Regions from separate parts of the Marinobacter xiaoshiensis genome, predicted to be linked through region 2. Evidence: predicted binding sites of a transcription regulator. Region 2 holds the regulator's gene; each other region holds the start of a gene.
What was found. Region 2 encodes sigma-54, which starts transcription at its own class of promoters, with help from an activator protein. Its sites were predicted from a motif close to ANTGGCATNNANNTTGCTNT; they were not measured.

Region 1 (8,062 bases), on a different contig from region 2:
GTATACAAGACTAAGAGTGGAACCCCAACTTCCTCCGAACAGCAGCCAGCGCTCAACCCCCAGGAATTCACGAATAGTTTCCATATCCTGAACCAGCTTGTCGGTGCTGTTCCCCTCCAGTTCCGCCAGGGGTGTGGAGCGACCGGCTCCGCGCTGATCCATCAGAATGATTCGAAAACGCTCCGCATCGAAGAATCGGCGATGATAGTCCTCACATCCACCCCCGGGACCGCCATGAACAAAAAGAACGGGTATCCCCTCCGGATTGCCACTTTCCTCAACATACAGTTCATGGGGCGCTTCCACCGCCAGCCGGTGTTTTGCGTAAGGTTTGATGTCCGGGTACAGGGTAAGCATGGGGCGCTCCGCTGATCAGCTTAAGGTCGACGACAGTGTAGCGGAGATATGCGGATACCGGGATGTGTTTGCAAAAACCGGAAGCAAAAAAAAGCCGGGGCTGTGTTACCAGCGCCGGCCTGATTCAAAGCGTAAACCTTACTTTTTGCTCGCGCGCTTACGCTCGTTTTCGGTAAGGTGTTTCTTACGCAGACGAATAGATTTGGGTGTTACTTCAACCAGCTCATCATCGTCAATAAATTCCAGCGCCTGCTCAAGAGTAAACTTGATCGGCGGCACCAGGCCAATGACCTCGTCCTTGCCGGAGGCACGCATGTTATCCAGCTTCTTGCCTTTGGTGGGGTTAATCACCAAGTCATTTTCACGGCTATGTATACCGCAAAGCTGCCCTTCATAAATTTCCTGGCCTGGATCGAGGAACAGCTTGCCACGACTCTGGAGAGTTTCCAGTGAATAGGTCAAGGCCGTACCTGTGGCCATGGAAACCAGAACGCCGTTTTGGCGACTGGTAACGTCACCGCTTTTGATCGGGCCATAGTGACTGAAGGTTGAGGTAAGAATACCCGTACCTGAGGTCATGGTCAGAAAGCTGTTACGGAAGCCGATAAGCCCGCGGGCAGGAATCGTGTACTCAAGGCGCATACGGCCCTTGCCGTCCGGTACCATGTTGGTGAGATCGCCCTTGCGCAGCCCCATTTGCTCCATCAAGGAACCCTGGTGCTGCTCTTCGATATCAACAATAACGTTCTCGTACGGCTCCTGCTTTTCGCCGTCTACTTCCTTGATAACCACTTCCGGGCGACCTACCGCCAACTCGAAGTTTTCGCGGCGCATGTTTTCAATCAGAACTGACAGGTGCAGCTCACCGCGCCCGGATACCTTGAACTTGTCTGCTGAGTCACCCTCTTCTACGCGCAAGGCAACGTTGTGCAGCAATTCCTTCTCAAGGCGGTCCTTGATGTTCCGACTGGTCACAAACTTGCCTTCTTTACCACAGAAGGGCGAGTCGTTAACCTGGAATGTCATGGAAACAGTTGGCTCATCCACCGTCAGCGGTGGCAGGGCCTCCACGTTGTTCATGTCGCACAGGGTGTCGGAGATGTACAGTTCATCCAGACCGCTTACGCACACAATGTCGCCCGCCTGCGCTTCAGCCACTTCCACGCGCTGCAAGCCGGAGTGCCCCATAATCTTGAGGATTCGGCCCTGACGCTTCTTACCATCTGCACCAATGGCAACCACGGGTGAATTGGTTTTGATCTTGCCGCGGGCAATACGGCCGATACCAATCACACCAAGAAAGCTGTTGTAATCGAGCTGGGATATCTGCATCTGGAAGGGACCTTCCAGATCAACAGAAGGCGCGGGCACGTGATCAACGATCGCCTGGAAGACGGCATCCATGTTGTCTGCCAGATCCTCATGGTCCAGGCCGGCTACACCGTTCAGTGCGCTGGCATAAACAATCGGGAAATCCAGTTGCTCATCGGTTGCACCGAGACTGTCAAACAGATCGAAAACCTGGTCTACAACCCAATCCGGACGCGCGCCCGGGCGGTCAACCTTGTTCACAACCACAATCGGACGCAGCCCGGCGGCGAAAGCCTTCTGGGTTACGAAACGGGTCTGGGGCATGGGGCCGTCGATGGAATCAACCACCAGCAGCACGCAATCAACCATGCTCATGACCCGCTCTACTTCGCCACCAAAATCCGCGTGCCCAGGGGTGTCTACAATATTGATATCGTAGCCATTCCACTTAAGTGCGGTATTTTTGGCAAGAATAGTAATGCCCCGCTCTTTTTCCTGGTCGTTGGAGTCCATGACGCGCTCGTTCTCGAGCTCTTTGCGATCCAGCGTGCCGGACAGACGCAGCAGTTTGTCTACAAGCGTGGTCTTACCATGGTCAACGTGGGCGATAATGGCGATATTACGAAGTTTTTCAATCACAAATTTATTCCTGAGAAATGCACTCAATGATCCAAGAAAGCCATTCAGGGACAACCCCGCACGCGCCACCTCAAATCTGTAAAATGGACTCATCCACTGGCACCTGGCGGCCCAGCGCTCCGCATGCAGCGCCCGGCTTGTTAGCCTGGACCCATGCAGAGAAAATGAAGCGGCGCGCAGTATATCGAAAACTCTGCACCGTTTATATGTAGAAGAACGCCTATTTCTTAATCAATTTCACGAAGCGATCCTGGCGCACCAAGTTGGTGCGACAAGGCGAGCCAACCTCGGCAGACGCACCATTATGGCGCACATTGCGTATGTTAAGCCAATCACTCCATCCACCCTCATTTCCGAATACCGCCCAAAGACGCTGTAACTGGGGAGAAATCATCAGATCCAGAACAGCCACCCAAAACTGGCAAGCACCTTGCTTTAACCCAACCATCGAGTTTTTTTAAACCGTCTGCTCAGCGCAAATGTGAAGGTAAGAACCAACAGCTTTTGCTAAGCTGCGCAGACTTGTATACCAGACCGGAATTCAGCCCCACAGAACGATCCGGAACACCGATCACGAATATGCCCGCGGCGCGGGATTACTTACGGAGCATGCACATGTCCAAGACAGTTGATTTGATCAAAGAGCACGAAGTGAAATGGGTTGATATGCGCTTCACGGACAGTCGCGGCAAAGAGCAGCACGTCACCATACCTGCAACTGAAGTCAATGAAGATTTCTTTGCTGAAGGCAAGATGTTTGACGGTTCCTCCATTGCCGGCTGGAAAGGCATTAACGAGTCCGACATGATTCTGATGCCAGATGACAGCAGCTCCGTTCTTGATCCGTTCACCGAAGAAAGCACTGTTAACATTACCTGCGACATTGTTGAGCCTTCTACCATGCAAGGCTATGAGCGCGACCCCCGCTCTGTTGCTCGTCGTGCAGAGGAATACCTGAAATCCACCGGCATTGCAGACGGCGCTCTGTTTGGCCCGGAGCCGGAATTTTTTGTGTTCGATTCGGCAAGGTGGAAGACCGACATGCAAGGCTCCATGTACTCGCTTCACTCTGAAGAAGCAGCCTGGGTTTCCGGCGACGACTTTAATGGCAATAACATCGGCCACCGTCCTGGCGTGAAAGGTGGTTACTTCCCCGTACCACCGGTCGACAGCCTGCACGATCTGCGGGGCGCAATGTGCGCAGCCATGGAATCCATGGGCTTGGTTATTGAAGTGCACCACCACGAAGTGGGCACAGCCGGCCAGTGTGAAATTGGCGTTGGCCCGAACACCCTGACCAAAAAAGCAGACGAAGTTCAGATTCTCAAGTACTGCGTACACAACGTAGCCCACGCCTACGGCAAAACGGCTACCTTTATGCCCAAGCCAGTTGTTGGCGATAACGGCTCCGGTATGCACGTTCACATGAGCCTGAACAAAGACGGCAAAAACCTGTTTGCAGGCGACAGCTATGCAGGCCTGAGTGAAATGGCACTGTTCTACGTTGGCGGTATCATCAAGCACGCCAAAGCCCTGAACGCGTTCACCAACCCGGCTACAAACAGCTATAAGCGCCTGGTTCCCCATTACGAGGCGCCAGTTATGCTGGCCTACTCTGCGCGCAACCGTTCCGCATCCATCCGCATTCCGTATGTCACCAGCCCGAAAGCGCGCCGGGTAGAAGTTCGCTTCCCTGATCCGGCTGCCAACCCGTACCTGGCATTTGCAGCGCTGATGATGGCGGGCCTTGACGGTATTCAGAACAAGATTCACCCAGGCGACGCGATGGACAAAGATCTGTACGACCTGCCCAAGGAAGAAGCACTGAGCATTCCCAAGGTTGCAGAAACCCTTCAGGAAGCGCTGGACGCCCTGAAAGAAGACCATGAGTTCCTGACCCGTGGCGGTGTATTTACAGAAGACATGATTCAGGGCTACATCGACCTGAAGCGCGGTGAGGTTGAGCGTATCAACATGACCACTCACCCGGTTGAGTTCGAGCTGTACTATTCTTGCTAAAAGCCTTGGTGCAGCCCTTTATTAGCTGCTCTGGGACTGAATAGTTGTGGCAAAAGCCCCGCTCTCAAAAGCGGGGCTTTTTTGTGGTGAGATTTTGTGATCCTCGACACAACACCGAAGCCCTTAACGATATGTAATAATCATCCCGCCACTGCTACATTGAAAAGGCCCGCCCGGCCATTGATAATCAGCATACATATTACTGCAGGCTGCACTTATGAAATCAACGCTTGGAATCACCGCAGGGCTGATGCTCCTGATCTCGGGGCCGGTCACCGCAGAGGTGTACCGCAACGTGGATGCACAAGGCAACGTTACCTTCTCCGATGAGCCTTCAAAAGGCGCAGAAAAGGTAACCGTGAAGCCCGTGACGACCATCACTCTTCCAAAACCGCAAAATGTTCAGGAAACTGAAAAACTGCGAGAAGATGTGGAGCGGGAAGGCTCAATTTATGAAAGTGTTTCTCTCACTTATCCTGAAAACGAGCAGGCATTCCACTCGGGCAACGGCGATGTGCAGTTCGAAATGAGCAGCTCACCCGCGCTTGCGCCAGGCCATAAATATGAAGTAACCCTGGATGGCCAACCCGTTGGCCAGAGCACATCTGGCTCTGTCACCGTTCGCAACGTGTTTCGCGGCACCCATGAGGCCGGCATTCATATTGTAGACAGAAACGGCGTTCAGATTAAAACCGGCAGCCCTGTACGCTTCACCATCCACCGCCCTTCTGTTCAGAACTGACACAGGCGCACCGTTTTGGTGCGCCCGCCCGGCAATAGTGCAATAATGATGCGGATAGCAGAGGCGTAATACGTCGACCTGTCCGCTCCCCTGTTGTTCTGGCTGCACCTGCTCACAGCCGCGCCCAGCGTCCTTGATGGCAGGTTTACATACTTAACCATCAACTCATAGAAACTGGTTCGGTTTTTGCTGCATTCTGTTATCGCGGCCAGAAAGGGCCCAGGGAGTTACTGACCAAGTGGCACCCAGCCTATCTCGCCTTAGTCAACAGGACGCACCCATGGAATACCTCCCGGCATCTGCAAACCAATTCAAAAACATGCTGGACAGCCTCTCCACAGCCGTTGTTGTGCTGGAGCGCAATCTGACAATACGCTACCTGAACCCTGCTGCCGAAAATCTGTTTGAAACCAGCTTGACTCGCAGTGCAGGCCTTGCATTCAGCGACATATTGCTGGACTCAGACGAGGCCTTCAGAACCCTGCGTAAAGCGGCGGCAAGCAACCAATCGTACACGCGCCGGGAAACCGAATTCCTGATGGCCAGCGGCTCGCTGAGAATGGTGGACTACTCTGTGTCACCCCTGGACCAGTCACCCGCCGCATTGCTGGTAGAAATCCAACCCAGAGATCGCCTGCTTCGAATAAGCCGCGAAGAAGACCTGATCGCTCAACAGGAAACCACCCGCATCCTGGTGCGGGGCATGGCCCACGAGATAAAGAACCCTCTTGGGGGAATTCGCGGCGCCGCACAACTGCTTGACCGGGAACTGGGCAGCGAAGGCCTCCGGGAATATACACGGGTAATCATTGATGAAGCCGATCGCTTGCGCGGCCTCGTTGACCGCATGCTTGGCCCCAACAAGGCTCTGAAACTCGCCCCCGTCAACATCCATGAAATTCTTGAGCGCGTGCGCACTCTGCTGGAAGCCGAAAGCAAAGGCAAAGTTGTGTTCCAGCGAGATTACGACCCCAGCCTGCCAGAGCTTTCCGGCGACAAGGAGCTGTTAATTCAAGCGTTTCTCAACATTGCACGCAATGCGATGGAAGCGGCATTTGAAAGCCCTGCCAAACACTTTGGCACCGATAAAACACCCACCATCACATTTCGCACACGTGCCCTGAGGCAGGTGTCCATTGGCCCCAATCGTTACCGTCTTGCGTGCCGTGTAGACATCATCGATAACGGTCCGGGAATAGCCCCTGAGCTGCGCCAGAATATTTTTTATCCGATGATAAGCGGTCGCGCTAACGGCACCGGGCTCGGGCTGTCCATTACCCAAAGCATTATCGGTCAGCACCACGGACTGGTTGAGTGTGAGAGTGAGCCGGGCCAGACAGACTTCATTATCTTCCTGCCTCTGGAGGGCACCATATGAGCCAGAAATCTGCCAAGGTCTGGATCGTCGATGACGATCGCAGTATTCGCTGGGTGCTCGAGCGCGCCCTATTGCAGGCTGGCTTACAGCCTACTGCTTTCGAAAGTGGCGAAACCATCATGAAGCGGCTGTCCCAGGAGCAGCCTGACGCCATCATCAGCGACATCCGCATGCCCGGCGTAGATGGTATAACCCTTCTTTCACGAATCGCAGAAGCGCATCCGGACATACCCGTTATTATCATGACGGCTCATTCCGACCTGGAAAGCGCAGTCACCAGCTATCAGACCGGGGCTTTCGAGTACCTTCCAAAGCCCTTTGACGTAGACGACGCCGTTGCACTGGCATTGCGTGCCGTAGCTCACAGCCATGAAAAGCGGGCAGACTCAGAACCCAAAACAGAAGAACTTAAGCACAGCACAGAAATCATCGGCGAAGCCCCTGCCATGCAGGAGGTTTTTCGGGCCATAGGCCGGCTGTCACACTCCAACATCACTGTTTTGATCAACGGTGAAAGCGGAACAGGTAAAGAACTGGTCGCTCAGGCGCTGCACAATCACAGCCCCAGAGCCCAACTTCCCTTCATTGCCCTGAATATGGCGGCCATTCCCAGAGACCTTATAGAGTCTGAACTCTTTGGCCATGAGAAAGGGGCCTTCACCGGTGCTTCCGCTATACGCCAGGGACGATTCGAGCAAGCTAACGGCGGCACACTGTTTCTTGATGAAATTGGCGACATGCCAGGCGACACCCAAACTCGCCTGCTGAGAGTTCTGGCTGACGGCGAATTCTATCGGGTTGGCGGCACCACGCCCGTCAAGGTTGATGTGCGCATCATCGCTGCTACCCACCAGAATCTGGAGAAGCTCGTTGAGTCCGGGGAATTCCGGGAAGACCTGTTCCACCGCCTGAATGTTATTCGCGTGCACCTGCCAAAGCTGGCCGAGCGCCGCGAAGACATTCCCAGGCTTATGCAACACTTCTTGCTACGGGCTGCCAATGAGCTGAAGGTTGAGCCAAAGATTCTGCGCCCGGAGACCCAGAGTTACCTGACCACCTTGCCATGGCCCGGCAACGTACGTCAGTTAGAGAATGTCTGCCGATGGTTGACGGTTATGGCCAGTGGCCGCGAGGTGCATATTAATGACCTGCCTCCCGAACTTCGTCACCAGAGCGAGCAGCCTATAGCTGGTGCCACTTGGCAGGAGGGGCTGAAGAATTGGGCGCACCAGGAACTCAGGCGCGGAGAAACCGCCATACTCGAATCCGCCATGCCAGAATTTGAAAAAATCATGATTGAGACAGCTCTTGAATATACCGGAGGGAAACGCCGCGATGCTTCTGTTCTTCTGGGCTGGGGGCGAAACACACTGACTCGGAAAATCAACGAATTGGGCATGGATCGCACAGAGGAAGAATAAGCCCTTAACATCCCTGCATCTAAAGACTTCATTGCCATGACAAAAGCGCACAACAAGATCTTCCTGATCGTTTCGCTGATCATACTTGTGAGCGAGGCGGTCTTTGTCATCATCAACTATTTCAGTGACAAACATACACTGCAAGCAGCCCTCTCGCAGGAAGGTCAGCAGTCACAAAAAACCTTTCAGGTTGCG
Region 2 (8,062 bases):
TACTACGGCCATGGCCAAATCGGTAAAGATGCGCCCTCGGGCTCGTTTGTTTCCTCCATGTGGTATGAATTTGATAACGCCAGTGTTCGCTATGATAGCCAGTGGCCAGAGGTGACCGGCGCGCGCGGGCGTGTTGATATACAAAACGGGGATACGCTGGTTCATCTGGAGGCGGGAACCACTGGCGGCTTGGCGATAGATCCGAGCACTGTCGCCGTGATTCCGGAGGAGGAAGGCGCGCTTGTGCAGGTGAATGTTTCTGCGCCTGTGGCGGCAGATTCCATCAGCTATTGGCTGGCCAACAGTCCTTTTGGCGCCATGGTTGGGTCTGAGGCTGCAAAGCTGCAGTACGGCGGCGATTACAAACTCGATCTGTCGATAGATTTGCCTCTCAAGGACGATGCATCACCCTTGGTTGAAGCTAATGTCCGCACCGGTAATGGCTCGATAGCCTATCCTGGCACGGACCTGCTTTGGGACAGGATTACAGGAGCGTTGACGTACCATTCAACAAAGGGTTTTTCCGGAGCGCCCTTGAGTGCCCACTTTCTGGACGAGCCAGTCAAGGTGGCGTTTAGTCAGCCCGACACGCCGCAGGCACTGCGGATTGAGCAAACTGGAACGTTATCTGTAGCCAAAGCGTTTAGTCAGGCGGGGCTTGTAGATTCCCGGAAAGTGAGTAGTAGCGGCTCTGGTGGCAGCCAGTATGGCCTTAAAGGCGAGTTTGACTACTCTGCCCGGCTGGATGTTATAGCGGCAAGCCCCCCAAGAATAACGCTTCGTTCCAGTCTTGAAGGGCTTTCTGTCGACTGGCCAGACCCCTTTTCAAAAAAGGCAGGTGAGGCCGCGCCGCTCCTGGCGGAGATAGATACCGGAAACGAGCAAGGTTTGGGTATTTCAGGAACCTGGGAGAATCGCGCTACCTTCGATCTTTTATTGAAGAACTCCGGTGTTGAGCTGACCTTTGGTGAACTCTATCTTGGGGAACAGATCCTCAGAAACATAGAGCTGGAGGCTTTTGATCTTGGCGACCGCTGGGTTTTGAGTACGCAGTCAGAGCGGGCGGTTGGCCGGATTGATATCCCGAATGATAATAGTCTTGTAACTGCTGATTTTGCAGTGGTGCAGCTGGTTCGGGACGAGACTGCAGCCAGGGATGCGCCAGAACTCTTGACCATAGAGCAGCAACTTGAAGCCTTCCGCGCAATGGATATGGAGAGCTGGCCAGATGTAGATATTGCCATATCCAATTTGCGCCTTAACGATGACAGCTTGGGGCGTTGGTCTTTTCAGCTTCGGCCTGAGCGTCAGAAGCTCAACGTCCATGGCATTGAAGGCCACCTGAAGTCCATTACACTGCAGGGCGATATGACCTGGAGTGTTGTAAATAATCGGGAAACCAGTCAGTTTTCGGGTTCTGTCACGGGGGGAGCGTTGGCGGACCTGGATGGGCTTTTCGATACCGAAATACCTTTATCGAACAAGCAAACCAACATTGAGCTCGATCTGGAATGGCCAGGGCGGCCTGATGAATTTGACCTGGCAAGTCTCAGCGGAAACGTCAGCTTTCGCCTGGATGATGGCGTAATTCTGGAGAGCAACAATAGTGCGCAGGTGTTCAGGATATTCAACCTGCTCAACTCCGATACGCTATGGCGCAGGCTCAAGCTGGATTTTTCGGATCTGTATAAACGTGGCGTAGCCTTTGATGCAATTTCGGGCAAGGCGCGCCTGGAGGATGGCCTGCTGACAATGGATCCGGAGCTGCAGGTGGTTGGCCCTTCAGGAGCGTTCAAACTCAGCGGAAGCACTAATCTGGCGGACGAGGTGTTCGATATGCGCCTGGTTGTGGTTCTGCCGCTCACCCAGAACCTGCCTCTGGCTGCATTACTGATGGGTGCCGGTGCACCCATTGGTGGAGCGCTATTCGTTTTGGATAAGGTGCTGGGAGACCCGCTCAGCAGGCTCACCAGCGCCACCTACAATGTGACCGGCCCCTGGGATGAGCCTAAAGTCGATTTGCGCAGTGTGTTTGACACAGGCAAGTAGCCTGGGCCGATGCCACCATCAGGCTTCAGCTTCGTCAACGCACTCCCGCAAGTAGCGGAACAGCTTGCGGGCTTGCCCGGTGTTTTTCTGCTTTTCCAGGTCTTTGCGGGCATTGCGAACAAGATTGCGCAAATGCTGTATGTCGGCACCAGGACAGTAGTTGAAGAATTCTCCGGCAACCGAGTCGCCCTCGGCAATCATCCGGTCGCGCCAGCGCTCAGCCAGGTGGTGGCGACGGGTATGCTCTTCACTTCCCGAATCGAACGCATCAATAGCTCGCTCAACTGCTTCCGGGTCATCTTCCTGCCGGATAATCTTGCCAATATACTGCAGGTGGCGGCGCTTGGCTTCGTTTTGCTTGATTCTGCGAGACTCTTCAATGGCACGTCTCAGAGTGTCGCTAATGGTTAGCGTATCAAGCTGTTCGTTGCTCAGGTCCAGCATGCGCTTGCCAATGCCCTGAAGCGCATGCATTTCCCGCTTGAGTTGGGACTTGCTTGGGCCCGAGTATTGCGGAGCCTCGTCTTCGTGGTCGTCGATCATGTTTTCATCCAGGTTTTTCGGTTCACGCGTAAAAAATAGTCGCCAGGCCAAGAAATGACATGAAACCGACCACATCTGTGACGGTTGTCAGTATAACGCTGCCTGCCAGTGCCGGGTCGATGTCACGGGATTTCAGGAACAGCGGTAATACGGTGCCTACCAGCGCGGCGGCAACCAGGTTAATAATCAGAGCAGCAGCAATAATGGCGCCTATTAACAAATCCTGAAACCAGGCGGTTGCTGCGGCGGCTACCACGCCGGCCCAAAGTATGCCGTTGAGAATACCGGAAAGAAACTCCCGGTTCAGCAACCAGCCCACATTGGTCCCGCTGATCTGCCCGACTGCCATGCCCCGGATAACCAGGGTGAGGGTCTGGCTACCAGCGATTCCGCCCATGCTGGCCACTATGGGCATGAGCACAGCCAGGGCAACCACCTTTTCGATGGTGTCTTCAAACAGGCCAATAACGCCAGAAGCGATGAAAGCGGTGATCAGGTTTACACCCAGCCAGATTGCCCTGCGCCGTGTGGTTTTCCAGACCGGAGCAAATGTGTCTTCATCATCATCCAGACCGGCCATACTCATCAGTGAATGATCTGCATCCTCACGGATAACATCTACCACGTCATCGATGGTGATCCGGCCCAGTAGATGGCCTTCCTGGTTTACAACCGGCGCAGAAATAAGGTCGTAACGTTCAAACAGGGTGGCCACCTTGGTATCTGAGAGCGCGACGGGAATCGGCTCTATATCTGTATCCATAACCTCCCGAACAGTTGCCGCCTGGTTTGAAACAAGCATCTTGGTTATTGGCAGCATCCCGATAAATTCATCGCGCCGGCTCACTACAATCAGGCTGTCGGTCATCGGGGGCAGCGCCCGGTGCCGACGCAGATAACGCAATACCACATCAATGCTGATATCAGGACGCACGGTAATGGTGTCCGTGTTCATCAGGCCGCCGGCGGTGTCTTCCGGGTAGGACAGGACTTCCTCAACCCGTTGGCGATCCTGCTCGTCCATGGTGTCCAGAACTTCCTGGATCACCTTGTCTGGCAGTTGTTGCAGAAGGTCGGCGAGATCGTCGGACTCGAAGTCCTCAATAATATCGGCCAGTTCCTGGGCGTTCAGTCGGCTCAGATACTCTGCGCGTATGTCCTCGTTAAGGTACTGGAGAACATCGCCTTCGAGCTGTTTGTCTACCAGGTTCCAGAGCAAGGCACGCTGGCGTGGTGGTGATGATTCAAGCAAGTGCGCGATATCACTGGGGCTAAGGCCGCCATTGAGAATACGGGCAACCTGTTTCAGCGCACCACTGTCCAGCGCTTCGCTCAGTGAGCGGAGGCGTTGGCGGGCTTGGCTTTTTTCCAGAATATCGGACATGAATCACCTGCAGTCAGAAAACGCCTGCATTATAACGGAGTTAGCCGCAGCACGTGAGAAAGAGTTACAGGGATACGCCAGGAAAAATGGGCAGTTGAGGCAATTAAGAGTGGCTTACTCGCCTTCGCCAAAATAGTCATTGATCAATTCTGAGAGGGCTTCTATAGCTTTTTCTTCATCCGGGCCGTTGGCCACCAGTTCAACCTCTGTGCCTTTGCTGGCAGCGAGCATCATTACATGCATGATGTTTTTGGCATCCACTTCGCGCCCTTTGCCGCAGATTCTCACGGAGCTGTCGAACTGCGAAGCCGTGGCCACCAGCTTGGCAGTGGCGCGGGCATGAAGTCCAAGCTTGTTGATGATGACAATGGGGTGGCGTATCACAGCAGGTCAGATCTCTTTCCGGGCCTGCAGGTGAGGCAGTTCGGCATGGCGTACCTGCACATTGCTGCAGGATTTGCGGAAGTGCCTCCCCAGCTGTTCGCAGATATACACTGAGCGGTGCTGGCCGCCGGTGCAACCAATAGAAATGGTCATGTAGCTGCGGTTACTGTCCGCAAAAGATGGAATCCAGCTTTCCAGAAACCCGATCAAATCGTTTACCATCTTGCTGCTGTCAGGCTCAGCCTCGAGAAATTCGATAACAGGCTGATCAAGTCCGGTAAACTTGCGCAAACTATGGTCCCAGTAGGGATTGGGCAGGCAGCGCACATCGAATACATAATCAGAGTCCAGCGGCACACCGTGCTTGAATCCGAAGGACTGGAAAAGTAGCGCGAGTTCCTGGTCTTTGCGGCCGGCAACCCGTTGCTTCACCATGTCCCGTAGCTCATACATCGACAGCCCTTTGGTGTTGATGTGCAAATCCGCGAGTTTTGAAAGTGGCTCAAGCAGCTCTTTTTCGTTGCTGATAGCCTCTCTAAGGGAGGTTTTGTCGTCGCTCAGGGGGTGCTTGCGCCGGGTGGCGTGAAACCGTTGCAGGAGAGACTGCTCATCGGCATCCAGGTAGATAACCTCAACCTGAATATCATCTCGCCGGAGCTTGCGATGAATCTCTTCGAAATTGGCCAGCTCGCCAGAGAGGTTTCGGGCATCAATGCTGACGGCCATTTTATCCAGCCGCCCCGGTGCTGGCTGGTTTGCGGCTTCCCGTGTCAGGGGGAACAGCAACCCGATTGGCAGGTTATCAATGCAGTAGTATCCCAGGTCTTCCAGTACGTGCAGAGCGGTACTCTTGCCGGAACCTGACCGGCCACTGACAATGATCAGTTTCATAGTGAAATAACCTGTTGCCCGAATGGATGTCAGCCGCTTGTGGCGGTCATGCGTTGGAACAGTGTTCGTGCATCTTCACACTGTCGGAGAGCGTCGCAGAATGAGCGCTCGTTAAATTTTTCAGCGAGCTGGCTAAGCAGCTCAAGATGCTCGCTGGTGGCTTCTTTGGGCACAATAAGTGCGAACAGAAGGTCCACTGGCTGGTTGTCTATAGCGTCGAATTCGACAGCTTCTTCCAGAGTCATCAGCACGCCGATAACCTGCTCAAGGCCTTCGAGGCGACAATGGGGAATGGCTATCCCCTGGCCAATTCCAGTGCTGCCAAGCCGCTCCCGGGCAATCAGATTATTGAAGATCTGACTTTCGTTGACCGAATCGTTGTGTTCCCGAATCTGCTCGGCAATGGTCTCCAGAACCCGCTTTTTACTTGATGCGGGAACATTGCACAGAGTCAGCTCCGGCACAAGGATGTTGTCTATTGTCAGAGTTGTGTCGCTCATGAATCGACCGCGCTTCCGTGAAAAAAGCTGCGACGCGTAGTTCGCGTCGCAGCTTGATTAGATGACATGCCTGAAAACACTCGCCTAGCGGGCGGTGTGTCCCTGCATCCTGTCTACAGTCTTTTCTTTATGCTTGAGGATCTGACGATCAAGCTTGTCGACGAGTCCGTCGATGGCTGCGTACATATCCTCATTTTCCGCCTTTGCGTGAATCTCACCACCAACCACGTGGAGCGTCGCATCTGCAATCTGCCGAACCTTATCTACTTCCAATGTTACCTGGCAGTTACTGATGTGGTCGAAGTGCCGCTCGAGTCGTTCAAACTTCTCGGCTACATAGTCTTTCAGAGCGGGTGTCAGCTCTACGTGACGGCCTGAAATGTTGAGTTGCATAGACGTCTCCTGTTGTCATCCTTTCCGGCTCAGGGAGCCGGTCTGAGTGCTGGCGCATGGCTGCACCAGCGAAAACCATTTGCTGCGCCGGATTTAAACCAGTCGCTTGCGTTCATTTGAGGGCGGAATGTTCATGGCTTCGCGGTATTTTGCAACAGTGCGTCGCGCCACTTTGATTCCTTCTTCTCCCAGCATGGCTGCAATTTTGTTATCACTCAACGGCTTTTTCGGTGTTTCTGCAGCAATGAGCTTTTTGATCATTGCCCGAATGGCTGTTGATGAGCATTCTCCGCCCTCATCGGTACTGACGTGGCTGGAGAAAAAATATTTCAGCTCGAAAACGCCCCTCGGTGTATGCATGTATTTCTGCGTAGTCACACGGGAAATGGTCGATTCGTGCATTTCCACAAGCTGGGCAATATCCGACAGGATCAGCGGTTTCATCGCTTCTTCACCGTGATCCAGAAAACCCTGCTGATATTCAACAATCCGGGTTGCTACCTTCAGCAGTGTTTCGTTGCGGCTTTGGAGGCTCTTGATGAACCATTTTGCCTCCTGAAGCTGGTCGCGCAGATAGGTGTTGTCTGCGCTGCTATCCGCACGTTTTATTAATGAAGCATAGCTGGCATTCACGCGTATGCGCGGCGCAATTTCCGGATTCAGCTCAACACGCCAGCGGTCATTGTGTTTGCGCACGATAACATCGGGAATCACGTAGTCCGGCTCTGTGCGATCAATGATGTCACCGGGGCGCGGGTTGAGGCTGGTAATAAGTGCCAGCACATCGCGCAACTGGTCTTCCTTAAGGCGGCTGCGGCGAAGCAGCTGAGCGTAATCACGGTTGCCCAGCAGGTTTATATAATGTGTGATTACCAGCTTTGCCTGGGCAAGCCAGGGTGTCTCTGGTGGCAATTGGTTGAGTTGAATCAGCAGGCAATCCTGGAGATCTCGCGCAAACACCCCGGGAGGATCGAAGAACTGCAACCGGCGCAGCACTGCTTCGACTTCGTCCATCTCCAGGGGGTCGTCATCCGTATCGTTCGTCAGGCCGCTGTAGATCTCTTCCAAAGGGCTTGTGAGGTAGCCCTGCTCGTCAACGGCGTCCATAAGAGCGTGAGCAATGGCCTGATCCCGCTCGCCAAAGGGAGTGAGGTTCAATTGCCACTCAAGATGGTCCCGAAGGGTTTCACTAGGGGAGTTGCGGGTCTCGAAATCGTGGTCGCTTTCGTCTTCGTTGCGCGCTGCCGGAGCAGGGGCGGACTGATAGATGTCGTCCCACGCGGTATCTACGGGCAGGTCGTCAGGAATCGTGTCGGGTATTTCATTTTCGGTTTGCCAGTCGGGGCCGTTCTCGCTTTCATCCCAGTCAGAACTGGATGAATCGGGGGCTGTCTCTGAACTGGTGTCGTTTGAGGTGTTGTCCTTGTCCTGCTCGTTATCCGCAGTGGATGTGTCGATTTGATCGTCATCATCCTGGGATTCCAGCAGTGGATTGGATTCCAGTGCTTGCTGGATTTCCTGCTGGAGGTCGAGGGTTGATAGCTGTAGAAGCCTGATCGCCTGTTGCAGCTGGGGCGTCATGGTCAGGCTTTGACCCAGCTTTAATTGTAATGAGGCTTTCATAACCATCGCTCAGGATCCGTCACTTATACCCGCTCTGAATTTCTTGCTACGGCTAAAAATTCTTTATGTGTCGGCCACTTGCCGCCATTAAAAGTTATCCTAGCAAGTTCTCTGCCGAGTTTACTTGCTCCGGGTCAGCAAAACAATCGAGCGGGCATGCCGTCATACCGAAAACATGGCTTAGAGTCGGAATTCGTTGCCAAGATAAACCTCTTTTACTTGCTGGTTGGCCAGGATGGTTTCGGCATTTCCAGAAGCAATAATGTGCCCGCCAGATACGATGTAAGCGTTCTCG
Region 3 (8,062 bases), on a different contig from region 2:
CGTCTTCGACCGCCTCAATGGCAGGCTCAGCCAGTTTTTTCGCATCGGCAAACCACTGGTCGGTCAGCATTGGCTCGATAATCAGACCGGATCGGTCGCCACGGGGAACGCTCAGTACGTGGTCTTCCACTTGCTGAACCAGACCGGCGGCTTCCATATCGGCCACGATCTGCTTGCGCGCGTCTTCCCGGGTCAGTCCCGCGTAAGCTGCGGGCAGGCTGGCATCCAGCTCGGTGTTCTCTGTGCCGTCACTATTGAATACTTCGGCTTGCTCACGTATGTCCGCATCCTGAGTCAGCACGTTCATCATCGGCAGGTTGTTACGCTTGCCTACGGCGTAGTCGTTAAAGTCGTGTGCTGGCGTAATCTTCACGCAGCCGGAGCCTTTCTCGGGATCGGCGTGGTGGTCGGCAATCACCGGTATGCGGCGGTTTACTAACGGCAGCATGACAAACTTGCCAATCAGATGCTGATAGCGCTCGTCGTCCGGATGAACGGCTACGGCGGTATCTCCCAGCATGGTTTCCGGGCGGGTAGTGGCGACGACCAGATAGTCTTTGCCATCCTGGGTGGTTGCACCGTCGGCCAGTGGATAGCGAAGGTGCCAGAAAAAGCCTTTTTCTTCCTTGTTCTCAACTTCCAAGTCGGAAATAGCGGTGTGCAGCTTCGGGTCCCAGTTCACCAATCGTTTGCCGCGGTATACCAGGCCGTCTTCGTACAGGCGAATAAATACTTCCTGTACAGCTTTGTAAAAGCCGTCGTCCATGGTGAAGCGTTCGGTATCCCAATCAACGGAGTTACCTAACCGGCGCATCTGGCCGGTAATAGTGCCGCCAGATTCTTCCTTCCATTCCCAGATGCGCTTGATGAAGTCTTCCCGGCCAAGGTCGTGGCGGGTTTTGCCCTCTTCCGCCGCCAGCTTGCGCTCAACCACCATTTGCGTGGCGATACCTGCGTGGTCACTGCCCACTTGCCACAGGGTGTTGTGGCCCTGCATGCGCTTGTAGCGAGTGAGGGTGTCCATGATGGTGTGCTGGAAGGCATGGCCCATGTGCAGGCTGCCGGTCACATTGGGTGGCGGAATCGCAATGCTGTATGCCTGACCTTCGCCGCTGGGGCGGAAGTAACCTTTGGATTCCCAGTTTTCGTACCACTGGCGCTCAATGTTTTCTGGCTGGTAGGTTTTTTCCATGGGTTTTTCTGGCGACCGTTTAATTGATTCACAAGGGGAAATTGAAACGCTGGATTATACATGGTCGCTTGCCTTCGAGCCATGGAGCTCGGCTTTGGCAGGCGTGTCCCACCTCCGAGCCTGCGAAATCGACATGTAGTCGTGGAAGATGTTAGATATTTTTCTCTATAATCGCCGGCTTTGCTGCGTGGGTGCGCTGCAATAAAACTCAGTCATAGCTGGCTCAGGTCTTGCGCTGTGCACTCGCCGGTCACTCTGTAAGCATCTTAACGAGGGAATACCATGGATTTGGTTTACAAGAACGAGAAGCCGTTGCTCAGGATAGCGGTCGTGTTTTCAGCGGTTATCTGGCTTGCGTTGTTTGTCGGGACGTTCGGGATTTTGTTGTTGTACTTGCTTTTGGGCTATGTGTTTTTTCTGTTTGCGCATTCGGCATTTATCTCCCACCTGAAAGGCTCGGGTGTGCGCATAAGTCAGGATCAGTATCCGGATCTATATGAACGGCTGGTTCGTTGTTCTGAAAAAGTTGGCGTCACAGAGTTGCCTGAGGCATACCTGCTTCGTACCGATTTTTTTAATGCGCTGGCCACCAAATTTCTCGGTCGTCATTTCGTGGTGCTGTTTACCGATGTCATTGACGCCCTGGAAGACCAGCCGGGCGCAGTCGATTTCTATATTGGCCATGAACTTGGCCACATACACCGCAAGCATCTTTCCTGGCGCGCGTTTGTCATGCCGGGCTCGCTGTTGCCGGTGGTTGGGCCGGCTCTGCGCCGCGCAGAGGAATACACCTGTGATCGCTACGGCGTTGCCTGTTGCCAGTCTTCAGAGGATATCAAATCCGCCATAGCAGCCATTGCTGCAGGGGATACCCGTTGGAAGACCATCAATGTGGATGCATACCTCAGTCAGATTCAGGCAACCAGTGGGTTCTGGATGTCGTTCAACGAACTGACCGGCGACTATCCGTGGCTGACCAAACGCATGGCGACCGCCTTGGCACTGGCACAGGGCAGGGAGGTAAAGCATCCTCGTCGCAGCCTTGGGGCCTGGGTGTTATCGATGTTTGTGCCCCGGGTGGGTGGTGGTGCGGGCGGAGCTGCATCCCTGCTGGTGACTGTCGCGATCATCGGTGTGCTGGCTGCGCTGGCAATTCCTGCTTACCAGCAGTATGTCGAAAGGGCACGTTATTCGGCTGCATACTCCATGGCTCAGGAGGTACAGGCTCGAGTCACTTCCTACGCCACTGAGAACCAGGCTTGGCCGGTAACCATGCAAGAACTGGGGTACCCGGAGTTAATCCTGGAAAATGACGTGCAGAACTATTCAATTGATGTATATGACGACGGCATGATCGGGGTCGAAATGGGCGTGGATGATTCCGGCGAGTCCAAATATATCGTGCTTGAACCTGCCGTCGATGAGGGCGAGATCAGTTGGACTTGTTACGGCCAGAATGTGAACGAAAAGCATTTGCCGGCGAGCTGTCGTTAATCACGTCGCATTCGCACTCTGGAAGCTCTAATTCAGCGCTGCCCGGCAGTGTATGATCACGATCGCGATCGTTGATCATACACTTGGGCCTCGATACCTAAAGCGCGCAACTGCCTGAAATGTGATCGAGCCTGGTTGAGAACGACAGGGTCGTTATGGGCCACCAGGGCGAGGCGTTTGAATTGGTCCGCGTTTGCCGGAAGGGTCTGGGAGAGGATGATTACGGTATCCCAGTCCTCTGCAATTGGCGGGCACAATAGTATTCCAACAGGATCAGTACAGGGTGTGGCAGCATCGGGTATGACGCTGTGCGGGATGAATGCATCCGGGCTGAAGTTCCAGATTAGTTCGTCCAGTTCATCAGCTTGCTGCTGGGAGTCGCACACGATGCACACCCGGTCGCCCTGCTGCCAGGCTTTGCTTACAAGCTTGGTGGCGTGCAGGTTACGGGCGGCGGGAGTGTCTTGCAGGAGAATATGAAACCAGTAACGCTGGTTTTTATCCTCCAGAGCAGACGCAGTCCGAGAGTTGCCGGCAGCAGGGCTGCCGGCTTGTGAGAGCGAATTACTTTCCATTATTTTCCAGCGTGGGACATCAGGTAGTCGACCAGCAGGGGAACCGGGCGGCCAGAGGAACCCTTGGCTTTACCCGAATGCCATGCAGTTCCGGCGATGTCCAGATGCGCCCAGCGGTATTCCTTGGTGAAGCGAGCCAGGAAGCAGGCGGCAGTAATGGTACCCGCAGTGCGGCCGCCGATGTTGGCCATGTCTGCAAAGTTACTGTCCAGCAGGGTCTGGTACTCCTCCCAAATGGGCAGGCGCCAAGCCTTGTCGTTGGCACGTTCACCCGCAGCCAGCAGTTCGTTTGCCAGGTCGTCGTTGTTTGCCATCAGGCCTGTTGTCTCGTGGCCAAGGGCAATGATGCAGGCGCCGGTAAGCGTTGCCAGGTCGATAACCACTTCCGGATCAAATTTCTTCACATAGGTGAGGGCGTCGCACAAAACCAGGCGGCCTTCAGCATCTGTATTGAGGATTTCAACCGTTTGGCCAGACATGGTGGTGACAATATCGCCAGGGCGGCTGGCATTACCGTCGGGCATGTTTTCAGCAGCAGCGATAACCGCAACCACGTTAATTTTCGGCTTGGTCTCTGCGAGTACTTGCATGGCTCCGAATACGGCAGCTGAACCGCCCATATCGTATTTCATTTCATCCATGCCAGCGCCGGGCTTGAGGCTGATGCCGCCTGTGTCGAAAGTAATGCCTTTGCCTACCAGAACATAAGGCTTGTCTTTAGCATTACCACCACGGTATTCCATGATGATCAGGCGTGGTGGTTGGGCACTGCCCTGACCAACGGCAAGAAGGGAGTTCATGCCGAGCTTTTTCATTTGCTTTTCATCAAGCACTTCGGTCTTGATGCAGTCGTGTTCAGTGGCCAGTTTGTTGGCTCGCTCTGCCAGCCATGAGGGGTGGCAGATGTTCGGTGGCATGTTGCCCAGATCGCGGGCCAGATTCATGCCGCGACCGGTTGCCAAGCCCAGGTTAAACGCTTCTTTTTGTGCTTTTCCGGCATCAGAAGTGGCGACCAGAACTTTGTTGAGCTTGCGCGCTGAAGGCTTTTCGCTCTTGAACTCGCTGAAGCTGTAGAGCTGCTCTTCCAGAGTACGGCCGATCAGGCTCAGTTTTGCCAGTTCGGAGCTAAGGCTGTCATCGCCAGTCAGGGCGGTATCGGTCAAGCTGATCAGCACACTCTTTGAAGGACCGTCCTTCAGGGCACTTGTCATGGCCGCCAGTGCCTTTCGGAAGTTTGCGCCAGTGCGCTCGGTGTCCTTGCCTGTACCAACAACAAGCAACCGATCCCAAGGCTGGTCGTTAAGTGGAATCAGGCTTGTTTCAGCGTTTTTGCCATTGATGTCACCGGCTTTCTGGAGTTTGGTGATCAGCCCGCCAAGTGCGCTGTCTGCCCCAGTGGTGGAGGCTGGCCAGTCGCCCTGTTCCGGAAGGGCGACGACCAGGCAGTCGGCTTTGGTGCTCGCAATGGCATTGCTGTTCAGGCTGAAGTTCATGGAAACTCCTATAGTTATCCGGGGAAAGCCGCAATTGTGAGCGGCGAGAATGATTTGATCCTGTACCACCAAGCATTGGGGTTTGGAGGCGGATTATCAAGTTAGGCGGGCTACACTGTTATTCAGCCCCAAGGTTACATAGAATACTCGCAGTTTCCTCATTCCTCCATGTTCCGGTTTACACGGGCAGAGAAACCGTTTTGAGCATTATTTTCCGCTATCTCATACGTCAGGTTATGGTCAGCATGGTTGCCGTCTCAGGCATTCTTCTGCTGGTGTTTATGAGTGGGCGCTTTCTCAAATACTTGGCCGGTGCCGCGGAAGGCAAGATTGCACCCGGCGTGCTGTTTGAAATTATGGCGTATCGCTTTCCCGGGTTTCTTGAGCTTATCCTGCCGTTGGGGCTGTTCATTGGCATACTGCTGGCCTATGGCCGTATGTATCTTGAAAGTGAAATGACCGTGCTTTCCGCCTGTGGTGTAAGCGACGGTCAGTTGTTGTCAAAAACCCTGGTGGGCAGCCTTGCCGTCATGCTGATTGTCGGAAGCATGAGCCTGGTGGTTTCACCATGGGGAATGCAGCAGGTTGAAGAGATTTTTGCAGAGCAGGCCAAGGCAACAGAATTCGATCTGCTGGCGCCGGGGCGCTTCCAGAAGCTTTCGTCGGGCGGCCGCGTTACCTACACCGAAGCTCTCAGTGATGACAAGCGCCAACTTCAGGGTGTGTTTATTGCCGAGTACGGGCAAGACGGAACCGGTGTAAACGTAATTACCGCCGATTCCGGCTCTCAGTTGATTGATGAAGAAACCGGTAGCCGCTTTCTTATTCTCGAAAACGGTGCGCGTTATGATGGGACGCCCGGAAAGCTGGATTATCAGATTACAAGTTTTGAAGCCTACGGCCTGAAGATTCGCAGCGGTAGTAGTGGTGATGTGGTTTTGGATGAGGGGGTTACTACCGGCCAGTTGATGCGATCGGACGATCCCCGCGACCGCGCCTTGTTGCATTGGCGCTTTTCGTTACCGCTGATTGTCCCAATAGTGACACTGCTGGCAGTCCGGTTGAGCCGGGTTAATCCGCGACAAGGGCGATTTTTCCATCTATTGCCTGCCATGCTTGTGTACGTTGCCTATCTTGGTTTGCTGATTGTCGCCCGGGATGCCATGGCAGATGGCAAGGTGCCTGAATGGTTGGGCATGCTCTGGGTACACGCCATCTTCCTTGCGCTTGGTCTTTGGCTGCATTTTGGTCCGGCCTGGCTTTATAAGAGAAAGCTGAAGCGGGAGGGAGTGGTCAATGCGTAAGATTGATCACTATGTGATGCGCAATGTGGGCGGTGCCATGCTGCTGGTGATGCTTGTGGTGCTGTCCCTCGATCTGATTTTTGCCTTTGTTGCCGAGCTGGATGATACCCGTAACAACTACCAGATTCTGGATGCACTCTGGTTTGTAGCCCTTACCTTGCCGCGCCGGGTATACGACTACCTGCCTCTTGGGGCTTTTATGGGCTGTTTGATTGGACTGGGTGGCATGGCCAGCTCTTCCGAACTTACAGTGATTCGCGCGGCCGGGGTTTCTATAAAGCGGGTTGTCTGGTCTGCAATGAAACCTGCATTGGTGATCGTTCTGGCGGGTGTTCTTATCGGTGAGTATTTGGCGCCTCCTGCGGAGCGTGCTGCCCAGAGTCATAAGGCGGTTGCTCTTGGTGCGGGCCAGAGTGTGGCTGCTGCCCACGGGGTATGGCACCGGGAGGGCAATGTTTTTATGCACCTCAATGCTGTGCAGCCAAACGGTGTGTTGCACGGTGTTTCTTTGTTTCGATTCGACGATCAACGGCAACTGATAGCAGCCAGTTTCTCGGAGCGGGCAATTTATCAGGGCGACCACTGGCTGCTGGAGAACTCCACGACCACGCGCCTTGAGGGTGAATCCACCAGGCGGGTAGATCATAAGAGCCTGCGTTGGGACACTGGCCTGTCCCCAAGTGTATTGAGTGTGCTGATTGTTAAGCCGGAAAACCTTTCAATGACTGGCTTGTATACCTACGCAAACTACCTTGGCGACCAGGAGCTAAATGGCTCTCCATACTGGTTGGCCTTCTGGAAGAAGGCTCTGATGCCGCTGGGCACAGGCGTGATGGTGCTGGTGGCGATTTCCTTTATCTTTGGGCCACTGCGCTCAGTTACTATGGGGTTTCGGGTGTTTACCGGGCTACTCGTAGGGCTGCTGTTCAAGTATATGCAGGACCTTTTGGGCCCCATGAGCCTTGTTTACGGGTTTAGCCCGGTTCTTGCGGTGATTGTGCCAATTGGGATCAGTGCGGTGTTTGGTGGTGTGTTGATGCGCCGGGCAGGATAGCTACCCGGCATACCGGTTCAGCCAGCCTTGGCTTTATGGGGAACACTAACAACCATGCTGTCTGAAAATCTGTCTGTTATGGACAGGCCGTTAATGGGGTAAAAAAGCCCTATCATGGCTGGAACAGACAGGAACAGCGTTGCCGAACCCAGATAGTAGCCTGCCAAAATGGCCACAAAAAACACGGCTGCCGCGCTCACATACCTACGAAGGGCCTGGCTCCAGCTCACTGAGGAGCCGTCCAGATTTTCGATGCGAATCCGCCATACCTGCATGCCCAGTGTTTGCCCTATCCGCGTCCAGAAGTACGCAAAGAACAGGTACATCACCAGAAACAATACGAACGTCAGGCCGGGGTCGCCGGATAACTGACCCGCTTCGGCTTTCTGCTCCATGCTGTCCCAGCCGGTAATCCAGCCAGTTATCATGGTGTATATCCATGTGGTAACCAGAAGTACGGCAATACTGATCAGGCCGTCGTAAATAATGGCGAGTGATCGTTTGAGAAACGTCGCTGGGGGTAGTAGTTCATCAGCGGCGTGGAAGCGGCGGGGCATGGGCTCTCCTGTGATTTTTCACGTTTTTCCTGTACTCAGCGTGTGCTAGAGTAGCCGATTTGCACACGCATGTAAGTATTCGTATTCAATCGCGGATCCCGCCGCTTCCCGGTGGGATTTCTGGAAAGGTATCAACGGGCTATGAAAACCGCAGAGTTGCGACAGGCATTTCTCGATTATTTTAAACAGCAAGGTCATTCCATTGTTTCAAGCAGCTCGCTGGTGCCGGCAGACGATCCGACACTGCTGTTTACCAATGCGGGAATGAACCAGTTCAAGGACGTATTTCTTGGCCGTGAGGAGCGTGACTACACTCGCGCAACTAGCTCCCAGAAATGCGTGCGTGCAGGCGGCAAGCATAATGACCTGGAGAACGTGGGTTACACAGCGCGC
Region 4 (8,062 bases), on a different contig from region 2:
GAAAGACTCCGCTGAAACTACCAGGCTGAACGTCGGGTTTATCGCAGGAGATTTTGTGAAATCCTGCTTCTTCGAGCGCGAACTGGAATGCCTTGTTAGCTTTTACGGCAGCGAGTGTGGTGCCGGGCTTGCTGTGCTTGCAGACGTGTTTGATGGTCTTGTTTGGGTCTACTTCCCCGCTTGCGGCGTGCGAGCAGTCGTCAAGAAACCAGGCGTCGACCATAAAAGATGGAGTGTCGTAAGCTTTGTGCGTATCACCGAATATAAGGGTCAGGCGCACACTGCCACCAGCCAATACCAAGCGGTGGGTGCCACGAATCAGTGCCGGGTAGTTGGCAATCAGTTCAGCCGAGACGTTGTTCAGCTCTGGCCACCGGGAAAGCACTTTTTCAAGATCTTCACGGCTTAGCGGAAACGGCACAGCGGAGACAAAATGCAGAGTGGCTGAATGCGATGGACCAAAAGCTTGCCAAGCCTGCCATGTGGCAAGAAAATTAAGGCCCGAGCCGAAACAGTTTTCGGCAACCACAAAATGACCTGCCTCCGGAACCTCAGAAAAACGTGCGGGCAGTTGATTGAGCTCGATGTATGCCTGACTGGATTCTGACATGCCATCGAACCAGCTCATTTCCGCTGGCGTTATAGCGGGCGGAACAGGTGAGCGGTTCATGGCGGTGCCGGGCCGTGTTGCGTTACTCAACCAGAGTAACGCTTTCAATGATTACAGGGGTTACGGGCACATCGGCCATTCCACGCACACGTGCAGTTTTCACTCCGGCAATATTGTCTACCACGCCCATTCCGGCTGTTACCTTTCCAAAAACTGCGTAGCCGGCTCCCCGAACACCCGCATTCAGAAAATCGTTGTTTGCGACGTTAACGAAAAACTGGGAAGTGGCAGAATCGGGAGCATTCGTCCTTGCCATAGCAACAGTGCCACGTAGATTAGGCAGTGTTGGAGAGGCTTCGTTTCTGATGGGTGAATGGGTGTCCTTACGGGTCATGTCTTTTGTAAACCCGCCGCCCTGAATCATGAATCCCGGTATAACCCGGTGGAAAATTGTGCCGTCAAAAAAACCTTCACGGGCATACTGCAGAAAATTTTCTACGGTTTCCGGAGCTACGTCTGGGCGAAGTTGCAATTCGATAGCACCCTGGTTGGTCAGGATGCGCACTTTTGGCAATTCCTGGGTTGCACTATCTGCATTGGTCTGGGCGCTTGCATTAAGTGTAACCAGCGACAGGCCAAGAAACATAAGTACGACCTGGATCACAATGCTCAAGGGTTTTACCAAATTTGTCATTACCGGGATCTCGCTTAGTGTAGTCGTGAGTGAATTTCCTGTAATAATCAGGGAAGTTAATCAGTGCTCTGATCTTAACAGATATGTTTGATTTTACGGGATACACGTCTGAGCAGAATGTGCGGTTATCAGCTAATATTTTGGTACTAATTAAGTAGTAACTTACTCACCGGGCCGGGTTGTACGGTAATCACTGCGGGAAATGGGAGAGGCTTAGTGAGATTCCATAAAGGGTTTGAGGAAAAGTCACGACTCGGGCGGTTGCTGGTTAATCGTGGTTATTTGTCAGAGAGCCAGGTTGAGGAGGGGCTCAGACTACAGCGTGAGAGCGGTATACGGCTGGGTGAGGTGTTCATCACGGCAGGCTGGATAACCGAGAAAGAACTCGGCCGTGTGTTGAAGCACCAGTCCCGTTATCGTAGCGCTGCCGCAATGGTCACCATGGCAACACTACCATTTCAGCCTTTGGTTACATTTGCAGCGAGTAATAACGCCAATGCCGCTCAGGTGGCAGAAGCCGGTCAGTTATTTGATGCGGCTGGAATGTCGCCGCTGACAGAGGATGAGCTGTCGGCAGTTGCGGGACAAGGCAACAGCTCTTTGTTTGATCGGGTTGATATTGTCAGCAGTATGGCTGGCGGCTCTGGTTCCGACGAGGGTGCCGGCCAAGTGGAGCCGGATGTCATAGAAGGCATGAAGCTCACAGCCAATGTGTTTTTCCCGGTACTTAATGTTCTGGATTCAGACCTTACGATCACCGGAGTTCATTATCGTGAAGGGGAGCCACGTTACACGGTGGCAGAGAATGGCCGGGTATCCATGGCATTCCCTGAGCGAATTGAGGAGATCCGCATGGACAACATTCGGGTCAGGGGTGGGGGTAGCCCATCCATGGGCAACGTCAGTATTCAGGACATCAGCTTTCACCCCGATTCCAGAATGACTATCTATACGAGATAATCAGGCGCTGGCAAGCACAGTTCGGCTTGATACGGTTGTTTGCTGGCCCTTTGCACCATATAGTTTTTGCTGGCCTGAGGCGCCCCGGAATATGTCTGTAAGCCGGGTAAGGCGTTTTTGAAGATGGTTTATGATACGCCCGTTATTCTCATTGAGAACATGGCATTCCCGAAGCTTTGAATCGGCTTCTTGCCAAAGGGCGTAAAGCTCATCAAGTCCGGCACTGCGAATAAAGCGGGAGGGGTCGCCAGAGTCTGGTCGAAACCCCATTGCCACAAGCGTGCGGATTTTTTGCTTGGCACGTTCTCGAATTTCCCCCAAGATCGCGTTTTTTTCTCGCGTCAGAGTATCGAGTGCTTTTGTATCGGAGCCGGACAGGCAAGTTTTTTCGTTCTTCAGGATATCCGCCAGGGTTTCAAGCTGACGGATATCCAGCGAAAGGAGATTCTTCAGATCATCAATTGCAGCCATGATTTACTCACCCAAAAATGCTTTCATCCATATCAAGCATTTTTTGGGCCAGTTTTCCTGCATCAATTTTATAGGTGCCGTTTTCCAAGGCTGAACGAATTTGCTCGATTCGCTCGTCATCCATTTCAGGATAATCCCCCAGCTTTTGCTCCAGCTGCTTGAGGTTTCGGGCCTGGCTGCTCAGGTTTACGTTTTCGCCGCGGGCGCTCTGAGCCTTGGCATTTGCCTGCTCGGGGGCTGCTTGCTTGGCGCTCTGAGCATTAGCGGACTTGTCGGCCGTGGTTCTCTGGGTGTTGACCTGGCCTTGGCCAATTCCATTTAAGTCAACTGACATATCAATACCTGCTTTACGGTGACGCCACACATGTTGTGGGCTGACTCTGGTTTATATCCACTTAACGGCTAGTGGCTGGCATACTTTAGGGGCAAATTATCAAATCTTGTTAGCATTTTGTCACAAACCTGATCCCGCCTTGGGCGGGGTGCTCCGCCGGCATGTTTTTGCCGCCGGAAGGGGGTTGCCGTGAGCATGTCACATCGGCACTTCAACATGCCCGGGAGCGGTTACATTCGCCTTTACCGTGCGGGCTGAGCCAAGGTTTTCCACAAGTACTTGCTCACCCACCGACGCACTGGCCAGAGCCTTACCGCGGGAGCGCACTGAAAAGGGCCCCCGGCGGGCGGTAATAATAACATGATCGCCGCGGCTGACAGCGATTGGTGCGTCCAGAAGATCAGGAGTGAGTACCGAGCCGGCGTTTACGGGCCGGCGTATAATCATGCCCTCAATCATCTGTGAATCAGTTATTATTCCCCGTCGGCTGGCGTTAAGCACAACATCGCGGGTTTCAAGCATGTTGCCTGTTACGCGTTCACCTCTTCCGAGCGGGCGGGCGGCGACCAGGGCAGGGCCACTGATGGATACCGTGGTCGTTACAAACATTCGCCACGGGCGATCGCCGGCGCAAGCTATCTGAACTGACGGGTGTTCACTTTTCCATGGATCACCTGTGAACTCTATATCCAGATCGTCAGAGCAGGCGGCTAATGCAAGCCTGTTGTCAATGTTGCCGGTCTCAAAGGCAACTTTGTAGCCTCTTTCGGTCTGGGTTGCGGCAAAGGTCTCAAGGAATGCTGCTGTTGCTTCGCGAATCTCGTCGGCGGTTGTTCTTGCCTGCACTTGGTTGGCGAATGTCGCTGCGAGCATGATCCATACTAAAAGCTGGGTGCGCATATCTGCTGGTTTGTCCTATGCTGTCAGTAATACGGCAAATGCTACTGAAAATACCTAAGGATTGCGGCGTTCTGGCCGTTAAACAGGCCTGACCGCTTTCAGGCGACGTTATCGCGTCGTCCTGACAACTTAACGTAATAGAAAGCAAAATGTATGCCGGTGCTAATTACTGGCCAGGGGAGACTGCGATGGCAGGGGTATTGGATAGTGTAAATCAGCGCACGCAGCTGGTCGGACAAAACCGTCTTGAGCTCCTGCTTTTCCGTTTACGTGGGCGTCAGATATACGGCATCAATGTCTTTAAGGTGAAGGAAGTGCTGCAGTGCCCCAAGCTGTATTCCATGCCTAACAGCCGTGCGGTGGTTCGTGGTGTGGCACATACTCGGGGTGAAACCATTCCGGTTATTGATCTGAGTATGGCTATTGGCCTGCCGGGTATTCCTCAGGAGGAGTTGCCCAATAGTTTTGTGATCATCACTGAGTACAACCGAAAGACCCAGGGTTTTTTGGTTACGGGCGTCGATCGGATCCTGAATATGAATTGGGAAGACATTCTTCCTCCTCCTAAGGGGGCGGGTAAGGATATCTATCTTACAGCTGTCACTAAAATTGATGACAAGTTGGCGGAAATCATAGATGTAGAGAAGATTCTTTCCGAAGTTTCTCCGAGTAGCGATGATGTGACTGAAGCAGTTCGGAGTAAAAGTGCGGAAAGAGTGACGGGGCATCTGCCAGTTCTGGTGGTGGATGACTCTTCGGTTGCGCGCCGGCAAATAGAGCGCTGTCTTACAGCCATTGGCATGGAAGTAATATTGCGGAACGATGGGAAACAGGCGCTCGAATACCTCAAGGAAGTGACGGCGGATGGCTCAAAGGCAACCGATCATTTTTCATTGATTATCTCGGATGTGGAAATGCCCGAAATGGACGGGTATACACTGGTCACGCGAATCAAGAGTGATCCCGCACTCAGTGGGCTGTTTGTTATGCTCCATACTTCACTGAGCGGTGTGTTTAACAAGGCGATGGTGAAGAAAGTCGGTGCTGATGATTTTATGGCAAAGTTCAGTCCGGATGAGCTGGCTGAACGGATCATGGAAGTGTTAGACCAGAGCTGACGCTTTTTCGGCAGGAAATTCATACAGAACTGAGATCCAATGAAAGCAGAAATTACCCCACAGGAATATGAAGCCTTCAAATCGTTCCTGCAGGATGCGTGTGGTATTTTGCTGGGCGAAAACAAGCAGTACCTGGTGAAAAGCCGTTTGCGGCGGATATTGGAAGAAAACGATCTGAATTCTCTGGGTGATCTGCTTGGGCTTTTGAAAAAATCTGGCAGGGCAAGCCTCAGAGAGGTGGTGATCGATGCAATGACCACCAACGAAACCCTGTGGTTCCGTGATAATCATCCTTTCCGTATTCTCCAGGAAAAACTGCTCCCTGAGTTTGCCGAGCGCTCGCCTGCGACCCCATTGCGAATTTGGTCAGCTGCCTGTTCGACGGGTCAGGAGCCGTACTCGGTTGGTATGATTGTGGATGAGTTTCGGCGCCAGAAGCCCGGCAAACTACGCAATGTTAAGGTAACTGCGACGGATATATCCAAAAGCGTGCTTGAAGTCGCCCGCCGAGGTGAGTACGAGATGATCGCTATTGGCAGGGGCTTGTCACCTGAACGTCAGAGAGAATTTTTTACACCTTCTGCAAATGGCGGCTGGCAGATTCGGCCCGAAATCAAAAGCATGGTGGAGTTCAAGGAGCTTAACCTCCTTGAGCGCTATATGCTGGGCAAGTTCGACATTGTCATGTGCCGCAACGTGTTGATCTATTTCTCTGCAGCCCACAAGAAGGATATTCTCACCCGTATCCACGCCACCCTCAATCCCGGAGGCTATCTGATTTTGGGCGCATCAGAGTCGCTTAATGGCTTGCCGGACCTTTACGAAATGGTTCAGTGTCACCCCGGAATCATTTACAGGAAAAAATAAGCAATGCCTTTCAACGTATGGGTGCTGGTAGCTGCCCAGGCGCTAGCCATGTGCACAGCGCCTTTTATTGTGTTTATAGGAAGCATTCAGGGGCGTCTGTTGGCGCCGGCCCCGGAATACGCAACGCTGCCTGTCGGATTGGTGGTGGTGGGCACTGTACTTGCAATCAAGCCTGCTACCTGGTTGATGGAGCGGTTGGGGCGCAAGCAGGTAATGCTGCTTGGAACCTCTATGGGGATGCTGGCGGGCATTCTTGGCGCCCTGGCTTCGTGGTTGGCCCTGTTCCCATTGCTTTGTCTGGCGGCAGTGGTTGGTGGAACCGGGCTGGCAGTGGTGCATCAGTATCGCTTTGCTGCGATGGAATCAGTGCCTCCCAGCATGGCTGGGTCAGCTGCTTCGCGAGTGTTGCTTGGCGGTCTCATTGCTGCCTGGCTTGGGCCTGAGATTGCGGCACTAGGCAGTGGGGCGGGAACAGATCATCCGTTTCTCACAAGCTGGCTTGCGCTGGCGGCTGTCCAGTTTGCAGCGCTTGTAATACTGGGGCTGGGTTATCGGGCGAAGAGTGAGTTGGTAAGGGCTGCTCACGCGAGCGGCGGCGGCCGGCCAATGAAAGAAATTCTCGCCAACCCGCTGATCTGGGTGGCCATCAGCGGCGCTGCGATCGGCTATGCCGTGATGAGCTTTATCATGACGGCAACGCCACTCAGCATGACGGAAATGGCGGGGCATGATCTGGATGATGCCAAGCGTGTTATCCAGCTGCACATCATGGCCATGTATTTGCCATCGCTCATCAGTGGCTGGCTTACACGGGTTGTCGGTATACCCCTTATGATGGCGGCCGGGCTTCTTGCTTATCTTGGGTGCATTGTTCTGGCTGCCAGCGGTATCGAATTTCACCATTATCTTTCGGCGCTGGTGTTGCTGGGTATTGGCTGGAACTTTCTGTTTGTGGGCGGCACCACATTGTTGCCGCGTGGCTATACAGATGCGGAACGGTTCAGGGTTCAGGGCCTCAACGATGTGTTCGTGTTCGGCTCCCAGGCCACAGCGGCCTTGTCGGCCGGGGTAATACTGTCATGGGTTGGCTGGTCTGCGCTCGTCATGGTCGCTGTACCCTTCCTGGTCATCCACGGGCTGCTTATGGTGTTCTGGTTAACTCGAGGGGCAGGTGGCCGGTCTTTACCCAGATAACCGTCTCTTGCTCCACAAACGGGTGGTGCTGGCTCAAGTGCGGGCTCCTTATCCATGTACCTTCAGGATAGCGCCCGTACTCGTCACAAAACTCACCTGAAAGAACGAATATTTCTTCGCCTCCGAAGTGTCGGTGAGGCTGAAATATTTCATTGGCGGGCCATTTCACCAGCGCTACATGCTCGTGCTCAAATTCATGCAGCGGCATTACTTCAAGGCCACCGATCCCGGGTAACCAGTCGGTATTGCTGGTGTCGACTCGCACGGTGCTGAGGTCTCGTTCATCAAACTGGTGCAGCTTTACCAGTAAAGTACAGCCAGGCTTGCTGAACGGGGCGTGCCCGCTTCCGGGCGGGTTTCTCAAGTAGGTGCCGGCAGGGTAATCACCATTTTCGTCCGAAAATACACCTTCCAACACCAGGATTTCTTCGCCGAGAGGGTGCTCATGCCGGCTGAATGAGGCGCCAGGCTCATAGCGAACAATGCTGGTAGCATGGCCTCGCTCGGCTTCCTCCCTTGCTAACGGCTTTCTGACAACGCCGCTGGCAGGGCTGGCAAGCCATTCCTGTTCGTTTGTGTGGATGACCACCCTGCGGTCAAAATCCATGTTCAGCATTATGTGCCTCTTCGAGAACTGTCGAGTTACTTGATTAACATCTGAATATCACGAAAGGCGGGGTGCCTGCAGTGCCCCATCCATTCAAAGGCAGCCATCTCGACCGTGACAATACGCGCGCCGCTCGCGCTGAGCCGATCAAGCGCAACATCCCGATCAAACTCGTTCCGGGACCCTGTAGCATCGGCAACAACCCATACCTTGTAACCCGCATCAATCAGGCTGAGGGCCGTTTGCATCATGCAAACATGGGTTTCGCAGCCGGCAATAATAATATGCTGCCGACCTTCGGGTAGGC

Region 1: glnA (glutamate--ammonia ligase) is a predicted target of sigma-54. The motif match lies at 2,725-2,744, and genes of this name have one in related genera.
Region 3: RKA07_RS08715 (pilin) is a predicted target of sigma-54. The motif match lies at 1,410-1,429, and genes of this name have one in related genera.
Region 4: flgA (flagellar basal body P-ring formation chaperone FlgA) is a predicted target of sigma-54. The motif match lies at 4,111-4,130, and genes of this name have one in related genera.

The regions. Positions count from the first base shown of each region.
Region 1 covers NZ_JAVMBO010000015.1:119,701-127,762, forward strand. The annotation lists gene pip (prolyl aminopeptidase) at 1-357, opposite strand, end outside; gene typA (translational GTPase TypA) at 496-2,307, opposite strand; gene glnA (glutamate--ammonia ligase) at 2,923-4,326, shown strand; gene RKA07_RS11195 (DUF4124 domain-containing protein) at 4,544-5,068, shown strand; gene glnL (nitrogen regulation protein NR(II)) at 5,349-6,446, shown strand; gene glnG (nitrogen regulation protein NR(I)) at 6,443-7,867, shown strand; gene RKA07_RS11210 (hypothetical protein) at 7,904-8,062, shown strand, end outside.
Region 2 covers NZ_JAVMBO010000007.1:179,875-187,936, forward strand. The annotation lists gene RKA07_RS04625 (YhdP family phospholipid transporter) at 1-2,049, shown strand, start outside; gene yjgA (ribosome biogenesis factor YjgA) at 2,068-2,589, opposite strand; gene mgtE (magnesium transporter) at 2,615-3,976, opposite strand; gene RKA07_RS04640 (HPr family phosphocarrier protein) at 4,091-4,360, opposite strand; gene rapZ (RNase adapter RapZ) at 4,367-5,251, opposite strand; gene ptsN (PTS IIA-like nitrogen regulatory protein PtsN) at 5,281-5,751, opposite strand; gene hpf (ribosome hibernation promoting factor) at 5,836-6,144, opposite strand; gene RKA07_RS04660 (RNA polymerase factor sigma-54) at 6,238-7,773, opposite strand; gene lptB (LPS export ABC transporter ATP-binding protein) at 7,948-8,062, opposite strand, start outside.
Region 3 covers NZ_JAVMBO010000010.1:237,795-245,856, reverse strand. The annotation lists gene RKA07_RS08720 (valine--tRNA ligase) at 1-1,192, opposite strand, end outside; gene RKA07_RS08715 (pilin) at 1,475-2,686, shown strand; gene RKA07_RS08710 (DNA polymerase III subunit chi) at 2,743-3,261, opposite strand; gene RKA07_RS08705 (leucyl aminopeptidase) at 3,261-4,754, opposite strand; gene lptF (LPS export ABC transporter permease LptF) at 4,955-6,058, shown strand; gene lptG (LPS export ABC transporter permease LptG) at 6,051-7,112, shown strand; gene RKA07_RS08690 (RDD family protein) at 7,130-7,669, opposite strand; gene alaS (alanine--tRNA ligase) at 7,811-8,062, shown strand, end outside.
Region 4 covers NZ_JAVMBO010000010.1:21,221-29,282, reverse strand. The annotation lists gene mnmC1 (FAD-dependent 5-carboxymethylaminomethyl-2-thiouridine(34) oxidoreductase MnmC1) at 1-670, opposite strand, end outside; gene RKA07_RS07715 (peptidylprolyl isomerase) at 693-1,256, opposite strand; gene RKA07_RS07710 (cyclic di-GMP-binding domain-containing protein, MshE-related) at 1,521-2,264, shown strand; gene RKA07_RS07705 (flagella synthesis protein FlgN) at 2,265-2,735, opposite strand; gene flgM (flagellar biosynthesis anti-sigma factor FlgM) at 2,743-3,069, opposite strand; gene flgA (flagellar basal body P-ring formation chaperone FlgA) at 3,268-3,969, opposite strand; gene RKA07_RS07690 (chemotaxis protein CheV) at 4,158-5,087, shown strand; gene RKA07_RS07685 (CheR family methyltransferase) at 5,127-5,954, shown strand; gene RKA07_RS07680 (MFS transporter) at 5,958-7,148, shown strand; gene RKA07_RS07675 (cupin domain-containing protein) at 7,096-7,764, opposite strand; gene RKA07_RS07670 (isochorismatase family protein) at 7,791-8,062, opposite strand, start outside.